DNA from 3 places in the Providencia sp. LY12 genome. Region 1 is predicted to be linked to each of the others. Evidence: predicted binding sites of a transcription regulator. Region 1 holds the regulator's gene; each other region holds the start of a gene.

Region 1 (7,307 bases):
AGTTTTAGGCTAATACGGTTTTCATCAATATAAGCATTAAAGCCTATTCAACAATTTAATTACTCAGTGATGGTTTCATCTGCTGGACGGTATTTGTCTGCAGTTTCTTTGATCAGAGCTTGTAATTCGCCGCGTTGGAACATCTCAACGATAATGTCACAACCGCCAACTAACTCACCATCAACCCATAACTGTGGGAATGTTGGCCAATTAGCATATTTTGGTAGCTCTGCACGAATATCTGGGTTTTGTAAAATATCAACGTAAGCAAAACGCTCACCGCAAGAAGAGAGAGCTTGAACAGCTTGAGCAGAAAAACCGCAGCTAGGCAGTTTTGGAGAGCCTTTCATGTATAATAAAATTGGGTTTTCTTTAACTTGGCGCTCAATTTTTTCGATAGTTGTCATTTTATATCCTAAAACGTGGGTGCTGATTTTGCAGTCACTGAGCCACTTTGAATCATTTGCAAGGCAACTCATTAGACAGAACACATTGACCGGTGTAATCGCCGGCATAGTCAAAACATCGCAAATTGTTCCGTGATTGTTTCATACAATATGCCAGTTTTATAAGGCGAATACTATAGCACTCCTATTTGCTGTACTCAAAAGGTGAAAAGCAAATAGCAACGTTTTCTTTTTACTATAAAAAATTCACTCTGGGTGTTTTTGCCGTGTAATCATGGGAGTTATTTGTTAATATATTAGCAAATTAATAACACTTGATGTATTTCCCTGCTCTTCAATGACAATAACGACACGCAGTGGAATAATTATTATGCAACTTACTAACAATTAAGGCATAAATAGCATCATGGAACAGGTTTTTTCTTACTGTAACCTGTATTCTGTTATGATAAATCATGACTTACAATGCGGCGCAATAGCTCAGCACAGCTCAACGTCACTACACTAGAAGTAGATTAATTAATAGAAGTACATTTAATTTCGCTCATTTTACGAGCAAACACCCTAAACACTGAATAAAAGCAATCAAGGAGTACGCAATGTCTTTTGAATTACCAGCTCTACCTTATGCTAAAGATGCTTTAGAACCTCATATCTCTGCTGAGACCTTAGAATACCACTATGGTAAGCACCACAACACTTATGTTGTTAACCTGAATAACCTGATCAAAGGCACCAAATTTGAAGGTCTGTCTTTAGAAGAAATCATTAAAACTTCTGAAGGTGGCGTATTCAATAACGCGGCTCAAGTTTGGAACCACACTTTCTACTGGCACTGCTTGGCTCCAAATGCAGGTGGCGAGCCAACCGGTAAAGTTGCAGAAGCTATCAACAAAGCATTTGGTTCATTTGCTCAGTTCAAAGAGCAATTCACTGATGCCGCAGTTAAAAACTTCGGTGCAGGTTGGACTTGGTTAGTGAAGAAAGCAGATGGCAGCCTGGCTATCGTTAACACATCTAACGCGGCAACACCAATTTCTGGTGACGATAAGCCAGTTCTGACTGTTGATATCTGGGAACACGCTTACTACATCGACTACCGTAACGCACGTCCAAAATACTTAGAAAACTTCTGGGCGTTGGTTAACTGGAAATTTGTTGAAGAAAATCTGGCTTAATTTTAGTTCAGATCTAAAATGACTAAGGGCGAGTATATTACTCGCCCTTAATTATTTCTCATCCTTATTAGATAGGATGGAAATGAAATCAGAAAATGTGCACAGCAAACAAAATAATTACAGCTAAAGAGCCAAACGCAGCTAGCAATCCATATTTAAAATCTGTATCCATGAGACCCTCTCATATAAAGAAATTGAATTATCAAATAACCATAAAATAAAAAGGTTATTTCAGTATACATGCACAAAAACGTAAAACCAGTGTCTATATCACATGTTATAACATCAATTATTTCTTTCGTTTTTGCGCTAGATCAGACAAAATCGACAACAAATCGCTAAATTATTGCCAGCAAAGGTACTATGCATCAATATGCAGGTAATTATTTAACTAGAATTATTTTAGAGACCAAGTTTTGGTTAGGAGTTTTTTCTTCTCATGGCAACAATTAAAGATGTGGCGAAACGTGCGGGCGTCTCTACCACAACCGTCTCCCATGTTATCAACAAGACGCGTTTTGTCGCTGATGATACAAAAACAGCCGTTTGGGCCGCCATCAAAGAGCTCAATTATTCTCCGAGTGCGGTTGCGCGTAGTTTAAAAGTCAACCACACCAAATCAATTGGTCTGTTGGCAACATCAAGTGAAGCCCCCTATTTCGCAGAAGTGATCGAGTCTGTCGAGAATAGTTGCTATGAGAAAGGCTATACTCTAATTTTATGTAACTCTCACAATAACTTAGGTAAGCAAAAAGCGTACTTGCAAATGTTGGCACAAAAACGTGTCGATGGGCTACTTGTGATGTGTTCAGAATACCCTGACACCTTGATAGGTATGTTGGAAGATTACCGAAATATCCCAATGGTCGTCATGGACTGGGGTACCTCTCGCGGGGATTTCACTGACAGTATTATTGATAACTCTTTCCACGGTGGTTACTTAGCGGGTCGTTACCTTATTGACCGTGGTCACCGTGAAATTGGCGTGATCCCTGGCTCTCTCGAAAGAAATACAGGTATTGGGCGTTTAACCGGCTTCAAAAAAGCCATGGAAGAAGCCAAAGTCACATTAAAAGATGAATGGATTGTTCAAGGGGATTTCGAGCCAGAATCAGGCTATAAAGCGATGATGCAGATCCTCAGTAACAAGCACCGCCCTACTGCGGTCTTCTGTGGTGGAGACATCATGGCGATGGGGGCAATCTGTGCGGCTGACGAGATGGGATTACGTGTCCCTCAAGATATTTCCATTATTGGTTATGATAACGTGCGTAATGCACGATATTTCACGCCTGCATTAACCACAATCCACCAGCCAAAAGAGCGTTTAGGTCAAATGGCGTTTGCGATGTTGCTCGATCGTATTGTGAATAAACGCGAAGATGCGCAAACGATTGAAGTTCATCCGCGTTTAGTTGAGCGCCGTTCCGTGGCTGACGGTCCATTTATTGATTATCGCCGCTAAGTCTACCTCAGCACATTAGCTCGCAAACCACTCCGCGTTGAGCGTTTCGCTATCACCAAGATAGTCAAGCAGCCATCTCAACGCTGGAGATGTATCATTCTCAACCCACGTTAAGCAGCAAGGGCTTTCAGGAAACGGCTGTGCTAATTCCAGCTCAACAAGCTTGCCTTCTGCACACAATGGCGCTGCACGGTGCTCAGGAACCATTCCCACACACAGCCCATTTTCCAAACACGCTAAACCACTTTCCCAGTAAGGCACAACTAAGCGACGTTGGTTATCCAGCGCCCAAGTATCTCTTTTCGGTAAGCTTCTTGAGGTATCTTCTAAGCACAAACTTGGATATTCACGCATTTGATCATCTGTCAGTTTGCCCTGAATTTTTGCTAATGGGTGATCGGGGCTCGCAACACAACGCCATGACATAAAGCCCATATCACGGAAGCTATAGCGCTCTCCAATTGGTGAAGCACGGGTCGCTCCAATCGCAACATCCACACGTCCATCGGCTAAAGCATCCCAAACTCCATTAAACACTTCAGGGTGGATATACAGTTCAATATCAGGGAAATGACGATAAAAATCCAAAATCAGCTGTTCCGTACGCTGCGGTTTTACGATGCAATCAACAGCAATACTGAACTGTCCGCGCCATCCATTGGCGACTTGTTGGCATTGATGTCGAGTATCAATCATTTTTTTGATAACACTTCGACTTTCTTTAATAAAGATAGCCCCGGCTTCCGTCAATACCACATCACGGTGACGACGTTCGAATAGCGGAACTGCTAACCATTCTTCGACTTGTTTTACTGTGTAGCTGATCGCTGAAGGAACTCGATGCAGCTCATCCGCAGCACCACTAAAGCTTCCCGTTCGAGCAACTGCGTCTATGACTTCAAGTGCATGAGCTGACCACATTTTCTTTCCTTTCAAATTATTTGATAGCAGAGTCCAAATATTACCGTTTCACAACGTAAAAAAATAGCCTATACAATAAGATAACTATCAACATTATTTTAAATATAGATTAAGCAAAAACTATGACAAATACTGCGACAAAAAACTCCTCTGGATTTTTGATTTATCTTGCTGGCCTAAGCATGCTGGGGTTTTTAGCCATCGATATGTATCTGCCAGCCTTTGGTTCAATGCAAACAACCTTAAATACGACTGAAGGCGCTATCAGCGCATCATTAAGTATCTTTCTAGCGGGCTTCGCGTTTGCCCAGCTATTATGGGGACGCCTTTCAGATAAATTAGGACGCAAACCTATCCTTATTGTTGGGCTTTCCCTGTTTATTGTTAGCTGTCTAGCAATGATTTGGGTCACCGATGCCACTCAGTTATTAATCCTTCGATTCTTGCAAGCCGTTGGCGTTTGTTCTGCTGCGGTTTTATGGCAGGCCCTCGTTATCGACCGCTATAACGAAGCTGATACTCAAAAAGTATTTGCCTCTATCATGCCTTTAGTGGCGCTTTCTCCTGCATTAGCGCCACTTTTAGGTGCCTGGGTGCTTGAGCACAAAAACTGGGAATTTATCTTCATCGTGCTGATGATGGTGGGCGTTTTACTCCTGCTACCGACCTTGATGCTAAAAAAAGTGGCACCGAAAGTCATCGCAGAAGAAAACCAGCCACAAACCAAAGTTTCCTTTGCTACCTTGCTAAGCTCCCCTGTTTTCAGTGGTAACGTACTTGTGTATGCAGCGTGTAGCGCTGGCTTTTTTGCATGGCTAACGGGTTCGCCATTTATTCTACGCAATATGGGCTTTAACCCTGCGGATATCGGCTTGAGTTATATCCCTCAAACACTGGCATTTATTGTCGGGGGATACGGCTGCCGCTTCGTATTAGCTAAAGTTCGCGCTGAAACGTTGTTCCCAATCTTGCTAGCGGGTTATGCCGTTAGTATGATTATTCTCTTTGTGATGGCGATTTATACGCAGCCAACATTAACCATGATTTTGGTTCCATTTTGCTTTATGGCAGCAATGAACGGAGCATCATACCCAATTGCAGTCGCCAAAGCCCTCAATACGTTCCCATCTGCTAGTGGTAAGGCCGCTGCACTGCAAAACGCCTTACAATTAGGGTTATGTTTCTTAGCCAGTTTATTAGTGTCTGCACTTACATTTGACCCTTTACTCGCTACAACTGGCGTGATGGCATTTACTGTAATCCCAATGATTATAGGCTATTTCATGCAGCGTTGTGCTAGCAAGTCCAATGATGCGATTAAGCACACTGAATATCAGCATGACTAATCGTTAGTTAACGTTATTTTTTGGCATCATAATAATCAGTTCCGTTACTATTATTAATAACGGAACTGATTTTTAATAAATACGTTATTTGGTGAATATATCGTTTATAGAGTTAATTTTTTCCCTATAACACGCTATTATTAGCATATTCAATTATGACGTTTTGAAGAGCCATGCTGAAACAGTATTATCCTCCTGATGAATTAAAAGAATTTGTTAGTTCAGTTTTGATTATCAAGAAATTTACTGATGCTATTAAGATCTTCCCAGGTACAGGTGCTGAAATATGGGTTTCGACTGAAAATATCAGTATGTCGACTCACGAACATACATCCGTCAATCCATTTCAGTTAATCATCCCCAGAGTCAATATATTTACCGCCATCCCGAATAATGCCAGCGTGATGGTGCTGCGTATTCGCCACGATGCCTTACGTTTTTTACTTCCCCAACGCACGTTAAATTATACGGATATCCCTACTCCGCTTAGCCAAATATGGAGCAATAATTGGTTTAAATCATTGGCCAATTCTTCATTCAAAGAGTTGCATGAGTGTTTTTATGTCACTAAGGCAGCGAAAAAGGCACATTTTATTGACCACGTTCTGGACTCTCTTTATCACAATCCAAATAAAAAAATTACCGAAATTGCCGATGATATTGGCTACAGCGCACGCTTAGTTCAAAAAGAGTTTTTAAAAGAATTTGGGATCACACCAAAACGGTACCAGATCAATTGTCGCTTAGAGCAAGTGATGAAAACTATGGTGAAAGAACAAGATACTTATCGTTGGTTTGAAACGGGCTATTATGATCAATCCCACTTTTATCGCGATTTTAAGCGTTACTTTACCATGACACCGTCGGCATTTTTAAAGTCAAATTATTCGCTTTTTTACAATACAAAAACAAAGTCTCCATTAAGATAGTTCTGAGTACATAAGGAGAATGGTATGAGTATTGTTGTATATGCCCAAATCACTACCGAAAAAAAGGACGGGTATTTAACGAAGAAAATCGTTAGCGAAATTGCCAAACGCAGCCGGATGGAAAAAGGATGTTTGCAGTATGACCTGATGGCAAAAGAAAATGGCTACATTGTGTTTGAAGAGTGGGAAAATGCACAAGCATTAGAAATGTATCAAAAAAGCGCTCATTTCAAACAACTTGTTGACGCGATTGAACGTGACAATGCCATTTTTTCGGTCAATTTTAGTGAGAAGTAATAGAATATTCCGGTGAATTTATTACCTACCGATTCAACAGGTTATAGCTCTGTATAGAGCTATAACCTTATCAGCTGAAAACTAGATTGACGATTTTTCACTGTCTACTGAGTCATCACTCTCTTGTTTCTGCTTCAATAACATTTCTTGTTCTTTCTGATACAAAACACGCTCAACAGTATCAACAATAGCTTGAGTTTGTGGGTCAATCTCAATGTTGACTTTATGGCCCAGTCGTTTGCTACCCAGTGTTGTTCTCGCCAACGTTTCTGGGATCAAATGCACGCAGAAACGGTTATTGATAACATCACCAACCGTTAAGCTGATTCCATCAATCGCCACAAATCCCTTATGTAAGATATACTTCATCAAGGCTTTATCATAAATAGATAGCCAAACTTGATGATTATCTTCAGAGGTGAAAATCTTACTAATTTCTGCGGTGGTTACAATATGACCCGAAACCACATGTCCGCCAATTTCATCACCATATTTCGCAGCACGTTCAATATTAACCACATCCCCTTCTTTTAAGTCACCTAAATTAGTGAGGCGCAATGTCTCTTTGATTAAATCAAAGCTAACGTTCTCCCCCTCAATTTTAGTCACCGTCAAACAGCAACCGTTATGCGCAACGGATGCACCGGTTTCTAAACCCACTAATAATTCCGGTGTGAATTTCATGACATGAGTACGGAAATTAGCTCTTTCCGTGATTGAGATAATTGGAGCGGTTCCTTGAACAATGCCTGTAAACATAATGA
Region 2 (7,307 bases), 1.3 Mb from region 1:
GATGACCTCTGATATTCTTGCGGATCAAGATTTACATTACACGCCGATGTTTGATTATGAAGTGAAGCTGGTAGTGGCGAATGACCATCCATTAGCTAAAAAACCGTTAATTGAGCCTCATGATCTTGCCAAAGAGACATTGCTAATTTATCCAGTTCAGCGTCAACGTTTTGATATCTGGCGTCATTTTTTACAGCCAGCCGGTGTTTCACCCAATATCAAAACCGTCGACAATACGCTGATTTTAATTCAGATGGTGGCGGCTAAAATGGGAATTGCGGCACTGCCACACTGGGCGGTGGATTCCTTTGAAAAGCAAGGTTTGATTACGACGAAAACGTTAGGAAGTGGGTTATGGAGCCGACTGTACGCTGCATGTCGTGAAGGGGAACAGCGCCAGCCAGCCATTGAAACATTTACCAATACCGCTACTGATCACGCGGTGGAGAATTTGTCTTACGTGAAGCCGGTGCGAGGATCCAGCGCTTATGCACCCACAGAGACGCAATTATCAGGCTCGACCCAATGGTAAAACTGAGCCAATTAGGATGTTGCTGCCAAATGGCAAAGTTCACTAATAAACCTGCTGGAACCATCATGTTATTCATTATCGCGAGGGTTCCGGCATCCACTTTCGTGGCACCATAGTTCCACAGAAAGTAGCCTATCCCTGACGCAACCACACCCAACCAAAGTAAAACTATCCATTGAGCTTGGCTTGTCGGCACCATCGCCTTATTCCCAAACAGTAGCCATCCTATTAAGGCAATCAACGTCGCACCGAGATAGAACCACGAAAAAGCTTGATGTTGGGGAATCGGGTGCACTTCCATTAAGCGCTTATAGCCTACTTGCCCAAGTGCAAAGAAGATGTTGGCGAGCTGCACAAACATCAATCCAATCCAGAATGATTCGCTAAGGTGATCATAACGAATAATGGCAGCACCAATCACGGCTAATATCGAGCTAAACAGGTAGCCTTTACGTAGTCGCTGGCGCTCTAAAAGATCGTAAATCAACGTGACATATAGCGGAGTTAATACCGTAAATAGCAAAAATTCTGCCACGCTCAGGTATTTATAGGCTTGGAAAACAAAGTAATACATGATCCCCAGCTGGCAAGCGCCCACCAGCATATACAGTGAGATCACTTTGGCACTGAAGTTGCGCCAACGCAGGAAAGGTAGGAATACCAAAGAGGCTAAACTCACACGGATAAGCACAGATAGCCAGCTATCCACCTGCCCTGCGAGGTATTCCCCCATTAAACTAAAAGACGCTGCCCAGAGCAGCGTCGTGAAAACGAGTAACCACATTGTTGTTCACTCTCAAGCACAATGATTTAACAAACAAGATGCCCGTAGAATACTCGTTTTTTCGTTTTAATGCTCTTTTTCGATCAGTACGGCTTCTAATAAATCCAGGTCCACCAGCAAACTTTGCAAGGTTTCATTGCTAATTTTTCGTGTTGCGCGTAAGTGATAGAGCTCACCGCGTTCTGCACGTAGCGCCGTTAAGCGAAAACGCCGTTCAAGGTCTTCAATCTGCAAGTTGTGTTCCATCTCGTCTTGGTCGGCAGTTCGACGACGTAAATGACCAATCACCCTTGTCGCGACTTCGTTGATGTCTTCCGAGTCTAATTGCTCTTCCACATCCGCCGATAAACGCTCTTGCATCTTGTTCAAGCTGACAATCGCCACTTCGGCCATTGCGGCTTTCGCCATACGGATCTCGTTGATATCCGCCTCTTTATCCCCCACTTTAAAATTGCGCAGCAGAAGCGGTAACGCCACAACGCCCGCAAAAATGGAGAATAAAATGACCCCTGCGGCGATAAACACTAGCTGGTATCTTGCAGGGAACGGAGAACCATCGGTGAGAAACAATGGCACCGAGAGCACACCGGCTAAGGTAATTGCCCCACGAACCCCGGCAAACGACGCTAACCACAATTCACGGACGGTATAGCTCGCGAACTGTAATGGGCGTTTTTTCAGGAATAGACGGCTGAATCTCTTCATCAACCACAGCCAACAGAAACGTAAAATCAGCAAAGCAAAATAGATGATAACGACCGCGGTAAACAGCATCCAGGTTTCGACGCTTGGGTCGAGTTCTGCTTGAATAACCGATGTTTCCCAAATCCCCGGTAATTGCAGACCGAGCATAATGAACACTAAGCCGTTAAAGACAAACTCTAACATCGACCAAACGCTATCAGCACGTAAACGCATCGCCAAAGGCGCATTGCGGATAACGCCGGATTTGGTGATAGTCATACCCGCAGCAACCGCTGCCAAAATACCTGAGAAACCGATATGTTCCGCAATCATGTAAGAGGCGAATGGTAACAGCAGCATGAAGACAATTTGCGTTGCTGGGTCATCCCCACTCCAGCGGCTCATTAAGCGCAGAGACTTGCTGTATAACCATGTAACAGCAACACCTGCCAACAAACCACCGACTGCGACTTTAAAGAATTCGATTGTGACGCCCGATACGCTGAAGACCATCGTTCCCATAGCAATCGCCACGGCGAACTTCAACGCCACCAGACCGGAAGCATCGTTCATCAATGCTTCCCCTTCGAGTACGCTCATCATACGCTTGGGAATTCGCCCTTTCCCAACGATAGAGGACAATGCCACCGCATCCGTTGGAGAAAGTACCGCAGCCAGCGCAAAGGCGGCAATAAGCGGGATACCGGGCATCAGCCAGTAAATCAAATAACCAATCCCGATAACGGTTACCAATACTAGCACTAATACCAGAATGAAAATTTCTCGTCCATTCTGGAAAAATTCACGGGTAGGAGTTTTCCAACCATCGACGAATAACAGCGGTGGAATCAACAGAACCATAAAGAGTTCAGGGTCAAAAGAAACGTGTAACCCAAACTGAGGCCACGCTAATAATGCACCGATAGCAATTTGAATAAGAGGAAGGGGAATACGGATGGGAATGACTTTCGTCACCACACCAGAAACAGAGACAGCCAAGATCAAAATAAGAATAGTAAAGAAAATTTCCATGTTGCCCTTACTTATTAACTAATGCATACCCTAAATATCGCAGCTTAAAGTATAACGGGAGAACCCAAAATTTGCCTGCCGCCGCATAGTAAGAGATAGCACCGTCCAGACCATGAGATTTTCAGTCAAGGCAGCCACTGGTTAAAAATAGGCATTTTCACTTCATTTACCGCCTTAGCACTATTCTATCCTTAACAGGCTATCTGACGGGAAAATAATTTGGACTTTAGAACGAATCGCAACAATCCGTTAAAGGGCGACAGCAGCTGCCGCCCTATCATTAGAATTACCTTTAGATAGCGAGGTCGGCAGCATAAAACGCTACCAGCAGAACCGCGATAACTACGCTACCAATATTCAGTTTACGCCACTCACCCGCACAAATACGCCCGATAACCAGTGATGCGAAACCTAACATAATACCGGTGACGATATTACAGGTTAATACGATGAATACCGCACACAGTAAACCTGACATCGAATCCACAAAATCATCGAAATCCAATTTCGAGACATTGCTCAGCATCAGCAGACCCACATACATCAGCGCTGGTGCTGTCGCATAGGCAGGTACCAGATAAGATAATGGCGATAAGAACAAGATAAATAAGAATAAAACACCAACAACTACGGCGGTTAAACCAGTACGACCACCTGCTGCGGTTCCTGCTGCGGATTCAATGTATACCGCGGCTGGTGATGCGCCGATCGCCCCAGCAAAAATGCTGCTGACAGAGTCAGCGGTTAATGCTTTTCCACCATCGATAATCTGACCGTCTTTATCCAGCAAGTTCGCTTGACCCGCAACAGCGCGGATAGTCCCTGTTGCATCAAAAACTGCTGTCATCACTAATGCCAGAACACTTGGCAGAACCGCCGCTTGAAGTGCGCCCATGATATCCATACTGAACATCAGCGCTAAACCATCTTCACCGAATGAAGGCAGTTTAAAGAAACCTTGGTATTTAACGGCTGGGTCGAAAATCAAACCAATAATCGAAATCGCGATAATGACTAATAACACCCCACCTGGTACACGGCGTTTTTCTAAACCGAAAATTACCGCTAAACCAATCAGAGACATTAAAACAGGGAATGAAGTGAATTCACCCAACGCAACAGGTAAACCTGCATTTGGGTTTTTAACCACTAAGCCAACGCCCGTTGCTGCTATCAACAATAAAAACAGACCGATACCAATACCCGTACCGTGAGCCACACCCATTGGCATGTTACGTAAAATCCAACTACGGATACCTGTCACAGAGATAATGGTGAATAAACACCCCATTAAGAACACGGCACCCAACGCAACTGGAATACTAATGTGTTGCCCTAACACCAAGCTAAAGGCGGTAAATGCGGTTAATGAGATTGCACAGCCAATCGCCATCGGCAGATTCGCCCATAACCCCATCAATAAAGAACCGAAACCCGCCACTAAACAGGTTGCGATAAACACAGCAGTAGGTGGGAAACCTGCTTGTCCTAACATACCCGGCACCACGATGACAGAATAAACCATCGCTAAGAATGTCGTTAATCCCGCAATGATTTCGCGGCGCACTGATGAGCCACGCGCTGTGATCTTAAAATATGAATCCAATTTGCAATTGGATGAAGCCTGTTGGCCTGCCATGGTATACCTCTGCTATTAATTTTAGAAAATTCTATGTCACTATTTTTGCTAAGCTTTTTATAAGCATTTATTCATTTTTTGCTTGGTAACTTAGCGAACATCGACTCAAACTGAAACTCACGTAAACGATTACTTTTTTGGAAAATATTCACTGAACCGAGATAACAGGTAAACAAAATGACTCTCTAGGGACAGTGCGCAAACGTTTGGCTTTTAGAACAAAGTGAGGCGAATTGTGAAGAGCGTAATTATCGTTCGAAAGGGGGGAATTGATCAAGTGTTTTATGGCTGGCCATTTTTTAACCATGAACCATAAAAACTGTGTCATATTCTTACAATCTTCCATAAAAGTCAGTCATATTCCGTTCTATATACTCTTTGTTTAAATATACGCGTGAGAGTGTTGCTAAAATCCCCACTAATATTGAGTTTTTAATAAATAGTCTGTTTATGAACATATTTATTTTCTAATACTAATTAAATAACTCATTTCCCTGGTGATTATTTTTATAAATATATTTTTTAATAATACTTAACATTCGCTATAAATATTATGTCAACCATTACAGCCTCAATTAAAACAATACCAAAAAGTGCCTTAATACTTTTTGCTGTATTTTTACTGATTTATCTCCTTCCCGGGATTTATGGGCATAGCCCATGGAAGCAGGATGAAAACTACAGTTTTGGTATTATTCAAACGATGTATGAAACGGGTAATTGGCTGGTTCCTACCAATGCGGGCGAGCCTTTTATGGAAAAACCGCCATTCTATTATTGGACGGCAACGGTTTTTTCTCATTTATTATCGGGAATGATGCCGTTATACGATGCCGCACGCAGTGCGAGCTTATTTTTTTCTATTATTAATTTTTCATTTTTTATTTTATTAGCTCGTCGCTTTTTTAAATCCGATAGTTTTTCAGATGCCCGTATTTGGACTGCCTTTGCGCTGTATATTTGTGCGCCGGGAATATTGCGACACACCCATGAAATGTTCACGGATGTTTCATTAATGACCGGAGCAACCATCGGTTTATATGGCTTATTAGGGTTAATTCAGCAACAGAAAATTACCGCGTCCGCCTTCTGGCTCTGCCTTGGCACCATTATCACCACCTTATCTAAAGGCGTGTTTATTCCCGGCGTTCTATGGATCAGCCTATTTTTGGCACCTGTATTTCTTATTCAATGCCGATCTAAACAGTTTTGGCTACCCGCACTATTCGCGGGTTTGGTTGCCCTCATTGCAATTCTACCTTGGCCAGTCATGCTGTATGTACAGCATCCCGAGCTGTTCGTGACTTGGTTTTGGGAAAATAACATTGGTCGCTTCCTTGGATTCTCCGTTGAGAAGTTAGGGGCTAAAGCCAATTTCACGCGTATTCCTTCTGCAGTCGCATTTTTTGCGCTTCCTGCTGGGCTACTGGCAACTGCCTATTTGTTACGTCATCCGCTCAGACGCCTGCGTGATCATAATGAATATTTGATTGCCATATTTCCTGTCCTTGGCGTGGTATTCTTGCAAATGTCTGCCAGTGGGCGAGCGCTCTATTTACTGCCCTTTATTGCTCCGATGGCGCTCCTCGCTGTACAGGCTCTTGACTGGTTTTCAGAGAAAGTCTTAAACGCATTCGCACGCTTCGCCGCCTTCTTCTGGTCTGGGGTAATTCTCTTTCTGTGGGTTTGCTACGCTATCGTATTAACGGGTCATCACGCCCAATGGTTGCCTGTTTTTGGTCGTTGGCTACCTCTTGATTACCAAATGCATTTTTCTGTATTTGCGTTGATAGCGGGTATTTTTATTACCTGTTTTTGGTTCTTCCGCAATCATCTTATTTCCTCATCAAGCAGCGCTTTCCAAGCGATAAGAAACTGGTCACTGGGAATGGTGAGTGTGTGGAGCATTATTCTCACATTATTTGTTGGTTGGATTGATTATTCAAAAGGCTACGAAGGGGTTTTCCTGGATCTTCGACATCATTTAGAAGGGCAATTTACCCAACATGACTGCATGGCTTCCGAAAACCTTGGGGAATCAGAAGCGCCGATGCTCTATTACTACACCGGTATTTTGCATCAAAGACAGATGGAATTTGAAAAACCACAACAGTGCCGATGGCTGATTGTATTATCCAAAGAAGTTCAACCAGCTCCTGAAGGCATGGAACTGTTTTGGTCAAACCATCGTCCTGATGAATTTCGTGAAAATTTAGTGGTTTATCGAGTGATAGAATAGTTGATAGCGAATAAAAATCCCCGAGATAAAACTCGGGGATTTTTTAATGCATTGGTGATAAAAAGACGTTACTGAGCTTGTTGCTCAATAGCTTGAGCACCATATTTTTCACGGGTAAACCATAAAAATAGTCCCGCTATTCCAATCAATAATATCGGCAGACCTGATGGCGAAATCGCCGTTGCAGCGCCAGCCAATAATGGACCAGAAAGGTTACCAATGCCCCATAACATTGCCGCTGCGGCGTTAGCAATAATCAGCTCATTCCCTCTGAAGTATTGACCAATCTGCACTAAAGCGATGGTGTAAATGGCGCCAGCTGTCGCCCCTAACACAAACAATAAAACCCAAATAAAGACAGTGTGAGTAATTAAGAATGGCAGCAGCATGCTGGCCC
Region 3 (7,307 bases), 1.6 Mb from region 1:
TCGAGTACCCATGATTGCATTAATCCAAAGAGTCACTCACGCGAGTGTGGTTGTTGATGAAAAAACAGTAGGGCAAATTGGCCCTGGTCTTTTAGTTCTGCTCGGTGTTGAAAAAGACGATGATGAGCAGAAAGCAAAACGCCTTTGTGAGAAAGTCCTTGGCTATCGTATTTTTAGCGATGAACAAGGCAAAATGAACCTTAACGTTCAACAAGCTGGCGGAAGCTTATTAGTGGTTTCGCAGTTTACGTTAGCCGCAGATACCAAGAAAGGGATGCGCCCAAGTTTCTCCGGCGGTGCGGAACCGGCGAAAGCGGATCAGCTGTATCAATATTTTGTTGAACAAAGCCGTGCACAAGGCATCGTGACAGAAACCGGTGAATTTGCGGCGGACATGCAGGTTAGCCTGACCAATGATGGCCCCGTGACTTTTTGGCTACAAGTGTAGAAAAATCGCTTAAGGGAGGGGGAGAGATGTACCACCTACGGACACCAAAAGATGAACTTGAATTCGCTGCATACTACCAATTTCGCTGGTCAATGCTGCGAGAACCGTTCAAACAACCCCTTGGCTCTGAAAAAGACGGTTATGATTTAACCGCTCACCATCAAATGGTGGTTGATGAAAAAAATCGTATTTTGGCCATTGGGCGCCTATATATTAATGCCGATAATGAAGGCGCTATTCGCTTTCTCGCGGTTAATCCTGTCATGCAAGGCAAGGGTTTAGGCAAACTGATTATTATGGCGCTTGAAACCATTGCAAGGCGCGAAGGTGTTAAACGCATCGTTTCCAGTGTTCGAGAAGAAGCCGTGCCATTCTTCGCCAAAATGGGTTTTGAACGTCGTGGTGAAGTCACTGGGGAGCTAAAAACCCCTGTTCGACACTATTTGATGATCAAACCGATTGAAACCCTTGACCAAATTCTCCATCGTCCGGATTGGTGCGGTGAGCTTCAACAAGCTTGGCACAAGCATATTCCATTAAGTGAAAAAATGGGTGTACGTATTGAACAGTACACAGGAAAGCGCTTTGTGACGACAATGCCAGAAGCTGGCAACCAAAATCCTCATAATACTATTTTTGCTGGAAGTCAGTTTTCTCTCGCCACGTTAACTGGCTGGGGAATGATTTGGCTACTGCTGCAAGAGCATCAATTAGGCGGAGAAATCGTTCTGGTAGATGCCAATATTCGCTACGCAAAACCCGTTAGTGGACGCCCAACCGCAGTGGCAGATCTCTCACATCTTAGTGGGGATTTAGATCGCCTCGCCCGAGGAAGTAAAGCGCGGGTAAAACTGGAAGTGCATGTGAGCAATGCAGAAAACCAAGTGGGTGCGGTATTTAGCGGCATATACATGGTGCTGCCAGAAACGAAAAAAGAGAAAAGCGAATAATGTTTTTAGGTGGCTGACTGTTTTTGGTGAAGAATCGAAAAAGCAGGCCATCTGAAGGGATGAGCCTGCTTTTTTATTGCTTACTAACTCACTGCTTTATTGAGTAACCATATCAGGAACATGCCTATCAACAGGGTAGGTATTTTCTGCTGGTACAGTGTGTGATTCTAGCTTGGGTTGGGATTCTGCTGATGGCTCTACGGGGGCGATGCCAGACGCCACATGGCCATCAACCACAGTACGCAGTTGAGCGCTTCCTTGAAGTGGCTTAGCGGTTAATTTTCCGTTGAGGCTTGATACTAGAGGTGATGCGAGTAAATCCCCTTGTAATGAAGCCTCGAAATCTCCCCACATTTGTGGTGAAAAGCCTGACCAACCCCATTGGTTTAAATCACTTAAATCAATGTTGGTGCCTGATGCACGTAATTCAAAAGGTACTTTATTTGGCTCTTGCTGTGCCAGTAAACCAATTTTTGCGATACCACGGTCAACGCTGCCACTGAGGCTTGCGGCGGCACGCCCATTACTTCCTGCAATTTCTAAAAGTGGACGACGGATCATCACCTGGTTGATGGTACCTGTATCGGCATTGAAAGTAGCCTGCCCCTTCCAGATTCCCCACTGTTTCTGTTTGATCAGGTCAACATAGCGAATGTTGCCGCTTAACGCGGTAAATTCGAAAGGAAATTTAGGTTGAATATTCATCAGCAAAGATTGCGTGACGGTAAAATTATCAATGGCGAATGTGGATAACCACGCTGGTGCGGGTTGAGCAAAGAACGACAGCCAATTATCTGGCAAGGTATACAGAACCCCAGCGAGCGTACCTTCAGTGATGGTCAGTGATTTATCGTTACGTTGCCAAACCGCACTGAGGTTAAAAATACCTTTGTTGTAGTAGCCGGAGAGCTTATCAACATTGAGGTTATCACCGTCAATGTTCAGCTCACCGATGAGCGTATCAATTTGCTGGTCTTGGATAACCAATTGATCGACATTGAAATTAATATGGCTTTTCGGGCTGCTCCAACTCCCTCTCACCAAGGCAATTTGATCGACTTCGCTGCTCAGACCCGACAGTGCCCAATCGCGCCCTTGAATATCTACATTGGTTAGTTGTAATTGGTTGATTTGCAATGTTCGGTCACTGTTTATTGCATCAAACAGCGCATCAAAGGTTAAGTCATTCTGCCAGCCCACTTTATTCATCGACAGGTTATCAATGGTGATAGAACCGTCAGCAAACCATTTTCCTTTGCCCGTGATCGCCCCATTATTGAGGTAGCCGCTGATTTGGCTAAAATCTGTTACCTTTTCTTGTAATTTCCCCGTGACCGCGACATTTCTAAAAGGGAGAGAATTCAAGGTTAATTGATTGGTAGTAAAGCGAAAATCACCATAACCAAATGGATTTTCAGTTGTTGGTTTCCATGGGGTTATACCCCCTGTAAATCCTGCGACTTGAACGGTGTTTTTGTCTTGAGTTAATTGAATCTGGCTATTTTCAAATTGTAGGACTTTTGCAGAAAGCGGTAGCGGCGATGTGTTCTCGGTAAAGTTTGCAGATAAGTCTCCTTGAGTGATGGTTAAGCGTTGAATAGCTTCGCCACTGAAAATATGCCGCCAATTGACATCCACCACAATTTGCCGAGCATCTAATTCTAGCTGCTTGTTGCTTGATTCAATCTTAATGTCTTGGAAAATAAATTTACCTGGATCGGAGAACTGATGTCCCATAATGCCGACGTTAATGTCGTAAGGCGTAAATTTACTCAGAAGTTGGCTGGCGTAACCTGCTCCCCATCGGGTTTGTAAGGCAATATAACAGGCAAGAAATACAATCAAAAGAAGCAGAAAAATATAGCCGAAAAACCTCAGTAACCCTTTCACGTTTGTCTGCTCCCTTATTAATCAGATAAAAATATAAATTGCCGATATGTTTAATATATCGGCAACTCAAGGATAGCATACAGAAGAACCGCCGGCGTATTCAACTCTTGCGGCGGTGTAGGGAATTATTTTTCGTGAGGGAAAATCAGGTTCAGCACGATTGCAGTTAAACCACCTGCCGCAATACCGGATGAGAACAGGGTTTTCAGCCAGTCAGGCGCAAATTGCAGGATCAGTGGTTGTTGAGAAACCCCCATTCCTACGGCTAGAGACAATGCAATGATCATAATTGCGCGGCGATTGAGTGGCTCGCGAGAAACGATACGCACACCGGACGCAGCAATTGTGCCGAACATCACAATGGTAGCACCACCTAGAACAGGTTCAGGAATTTGTTGCACAAAACCTGCCACTGCTGGGAACAGACCCAGTAGCACTAGCATCAACGCCACTAAGTAGCCCACATAGCGGCTAGCAACACCTGTTAATTGGATAACGCCATTATTCTGACCAAAGCAGGAGTTAGGAAAGGTATTAAACACCGCTGACACCATAGAATTTAGTCCATTGGCTAATACGCCGCCTTTAATACGTTTCATATAGAGAGGTCCGCGTACTGGCTGCTCGGAGACATCTGACGTTGCTGTGATATCACCAATGGTTTCTAGCGACGTCACCATAAAAATTAGAATTAGTGGAATGAGTAAATTCCAGTCAAAAGAGAGACCATAATAAAAAGGTTCAGGGATCGTAATCAGAGATTGATTGGCATCACTGGCTTGCGTAGTTGGCAGCATATTCATCCACCAAGCAGCAAGGTAGCCTACTGCCATTGCAATCACTAATGATGCAACGCGTAAGTACGGGTTCTTCTGGCGAGTTAACAGGATAATGACGGCTAACACAATGCCTGCAAGAATGAGGTTATCAGGGGAACCGAATGTGTTATCGCTCAGTGCACTGTAACCCCCACCAATTGAGGTTAAACCGACTTGAATCAGTGATAAACCAATGATCATGACCACAACACCAGAAACCAGCGGCGTGATAACTCGGCGAGCTAAATGTAAGAAACGCGATAAGATAACTTCGGTCAGTGCTGCGACCATTAATGTGCCGAATAATGCCGCCATCATGGAAGGGATATCGGCTCCGCCTTGCTTGAGTGCAACTCCCCCCATAATCAACGGTGCAACAAAGTTGAAACTGGTGCCTTGAATGGAAAGTAATCCTGAGCCGACAGGACCCCACGCGCGGATCTGAATCAGAGAGGCGATTCCTGAAGCAAACAATGACATGCTGATGATTCGCTGGGTGTCATGAGCGGGTAGCCCAAGTGCTTGGCAGATAAGCATTGCGGGGGTAATCACCGCGACAAACATCGCTAATAGATGCTGTCCAGCAGCAAACAGCGCCTGAGGTAAAGGAGGCCTATCTTCAAGGCGATAGATCAGTTCGCTTTGGTTTTGTACTGTTTTTTCAACATTTTGTTCTTCAGATGCCGTTGCGTTCATTATTCCAATTCCACTAGCAAAAAGCGCATTTTAAAGAGAATAATACAAAAAGCAATCGGTTGCGCAAAAAAATTAAGGTGGATATTAAACTAAGAGCGTCACATTTTTATATGTTTTAACTTGTATTTATCGCGATTTTTTTTTCTAATCCATGCACCTGCTTTTGGCGTTTTAAGGAAAAAAATAACGTCTAATTAGTTTTAAATAATATTAACAACAGACGAGGTACATAAATGTATCATCTCGATGTCTACGGCACTCTGGTCGCTGCTACACTCGTGCTATTACTCGGACGTAAACTGGTAAAGTCAGTTTCATTTCTTGAAAAATACACTATCCCTGAACCCGTTGCAGGGGGATTATTAGTCGCTTTTACCCTGTTAGTGGTTAAGCAAGTATTTGATTGGAGCCTCTCCTTCGACTTATCACTGCAAGAACCGATGATGCTCGCATTCTTTGCGACCATTGGTTTGAATGCTAACTTAGCGAGCTTAAAAGCTGGCGGTAAAGCATTGTTAATCTTCATTTTTGTCGTTGTCGGTTTATTGCTAGTTCAAAACACAGTCGGTATCGCACTTGCGAAATTATTAGGTTTAGACCCTCTTATGGGGCTATTAGCCGGCTCAATCACTTTATCCGGTGGACATGGTACAGGCGCCGCTTGGGGTAAAATCTTTACTGAAGATTATGGCTTCAAGAGTGCAACTGAAGTTGCAATGGCTTGTGCAACTTTTGGTTTAGTACTTGGAGGGCTTATTGGTGGCCCTGTTGCACGTTTCTTAATTCGCAATATCCCAACACCTGGTACCGCGGATGAGGACAAAGATGTTCCTACCGCATTTGAAAAGCCACAATCCAACCGCATGATCAACTCGATGGTATTGATTGAAACTATTGCGTTGATCGCTATCTGTTTGCTAGCAGGAAGCTGGATTGCAGGGCTACTATCAGGCACCGCATTTGCACTGCCTAAATTTGTTTGCGTATTGTTCGTCGGTGTTATCTTAAGTAACAGCCTGTCTTTACTTGGTTTTTATCGAGTATTTGACCGCGCGGTTTCTGTCATGGGTAACGTCAGCCTATCCTTATTCTTAGCCATGGCATTAATGAGCTTAAAACTGTGGGAACTGGCGTCTTTAGCAATCCCAATGTTAGTCATTCTCGGCGTTCAAGCTTGCGTTATGGCAGGATATGCGATTTTTGTTACCTTCCGTGTGATGGGCAAAAACTATGATGCTGCCATTTTAGCCGCGGGTCACTGTGGTTTCGGTTTAGGGGCAACACCAACCGCTATCGCTAACATGCAAGCGGTAACCGATAAATTTGGTCCATCTCACCTCGCATTCTTAGTCGTGCCGATGGTGGGGGCATTCTTTATCGATATTGTGAATGCGTTAGTGATTAAGTTCTACTTATGGTTACCAGTTTTCCCAACGATTGGTGGCTAGTACAGAACAAGTATTGAAGTAAATACAAACATATATAACTAAATGTATAAATAAAGCAGGTATTGCCGTGGACATGGATGTGTTCACGGCAATTTTCATTTTAGGGTAGGGAAAAGGTTAGGGCAGGAAAAGTTTAAGCGTGGCTATATTGTTCGCGCTCAGGGAGCCAGCGTTCAATAATCTTTTGGGCATGCTCAGGGTAGTATTGTTGGATGTGTCGTGCCAACCGTTGCACTTCTGGCAACATATATTGATCACGTAATAAATCGGCAACTTTAAAATCTGCATTCCCTGTCTGCCTTGTGCCTAGCAGCTCTCCGGGACCTCGAATTTCTAAGTCTTTTTGGGCAATCACAAAGCCATCATTACTGTCTCGTAAAACTTGTAAGCGCTGCTTGGCGGTATGAGTGAGCGGCGTTTTATAAAGTAGCACACAGTGAGACGCGACAGAGCCACGACCAACCCGTCCCCGTAGTTGGTGCAATTGTGCTAATCCAAGCCGCTCAGGGTTATCAATAATCATTAGGCTTGCGTTCGGAACATCCACCCCGACTTCGATAACGGTGGTAGCAACAAGTAACTGGATTTCGTTATTCTTAAATGCCGCCATGATGCTCTGTTTTTCAGCGGGTTTCATGCGACCATGCACCAACCCCACCTTGAGTTCAGGTAGTGCCAGAGCCAGCTCTTCGCTGGTAACTTGGGCGGCTTGCGCTTCAAGCACCTCTGAGTCATCAATCAATGTACACACCCAATAAGCTTGCCGTCCTTCCTCTAAACAGGCTTGGCGAACGCGCTCGACAATATCACTGCGTCGGGTATCAGGGATAGCCACTGTAGTTACAGGGGTTCTTCCTGGTGGGAGCTCATCAATGACAGAAGTATCGAGGTCTGCATAAGCAGTCATCGCCAGCGTGCGTGGGATTGGCGTAGCGGTCATGATTAACTGATGTGGATGGAACCCTTGTTGCTCACCTTTTTCACGCAGAGCGAGCCGCTGGTGAACGCCAAAGCGGTGTTGTTCATCAATGATGACTAACCCTAAAGAGTGAAAGCT

What was found. The regulator PurR, encoded in region 1, represses purine synthesis genes. The targets are predictions, from matches to a motif close to CANGCAAACGTTTGCNTG.
Region 2: ACY3ZI_RS02685 (NCS2 family permease) is a predicted target of PurR. The motif match lies at 4,867-4,884, and genes of this name have one in related genera.
Region 3: gltS (sodium/glutamate symporter) is a predicted target of PurR. The motif match lies at 4,851-4,868, and genes of this name have one in related genera.

Annotation. Positions count from the first base shown of each region.
Region 1 is NZ_CM172594.1:1,916,230-1,923,536, reverse strand. It holds gene ACY3ZI_RS09105 (Grx4 family monothiol glutaredoxin) at 60-407, opposite strand; gene sodB (superoxide dismutase [Fe]) at 1,007-1,585, shown strand; gene cydH (cytochrome bd-I oxidase subunit CydH) at 1,674-1,757, opposite strand; gene purR (HTH-type transcriptional repressor PurR) at 2,025-3,050, shown strand; gene punR (DNA-binding transcriptional activator PunR) at 3,066-3,971, opposite strand; gene punC (purine nucleoside transporter PunC) at 4,094-5,317, shown strand; gene ACY3ZI_RS09075 (helix-turn-helix transcriptional regulator) at 5,491-6,246, shown strand; gene ACY3ZI_RS09070 (putative quinol monooxygenase) at 6,271-6,543, shown strand; gene ACY3ZI_RS09065 (riboflavin synthase subunit alpha) at 6,625-7,302, opposite strand.
Region 2 is NZ_CM172594.1:609,174-616,480, reverse strand. It holds gene metR (HTH-type transcriptional regulator MetR) at 1-532, shown strand, start outside; gene ACY3ZI_RS02695 (carboxylate/amino acid/amine transporter) at 429-1,316, opposite strand; gene ACY3ZI_RS02690 (Na+/H+ antiporter) at 1,383-3,032, opposite strand; gene ACY3ZI_RS02685 (NCS2 family permease) at 3,325-4,671, opposite strand; gene ACY3ZI_RS02680 (ArnT family glycosyltransferase) at 5,225-6,910, shown strand; gene ACY3ZI_RS02675 (MFS transporter) at 6,979-7,307, opposite strand, start outside.
Region 3 is NZ_CM172594.1:322,651-329,957, forward strand. It holds gene dtd (D-aminoacyl-tRNA deacylase) at 11-448, shown strand; gene fabY (fatty acid biosynthesis protein FabY) at 475-1,398, shown strand; gene ACY3ZI_RS01440 (AsmA family protein) at 1,495-3,288, opposite strand; gene ACY3ZI_RS01445 (uracil-xanthine permease family protein) at 3,414-4,802, opposite strand; gene gltS (sodium/glutamate symporter) at 5,036-6,250, shown strand; gene recG (ATP-dependent DNA helicase RecG) at 6,384-7,307, opposite strand, start outside.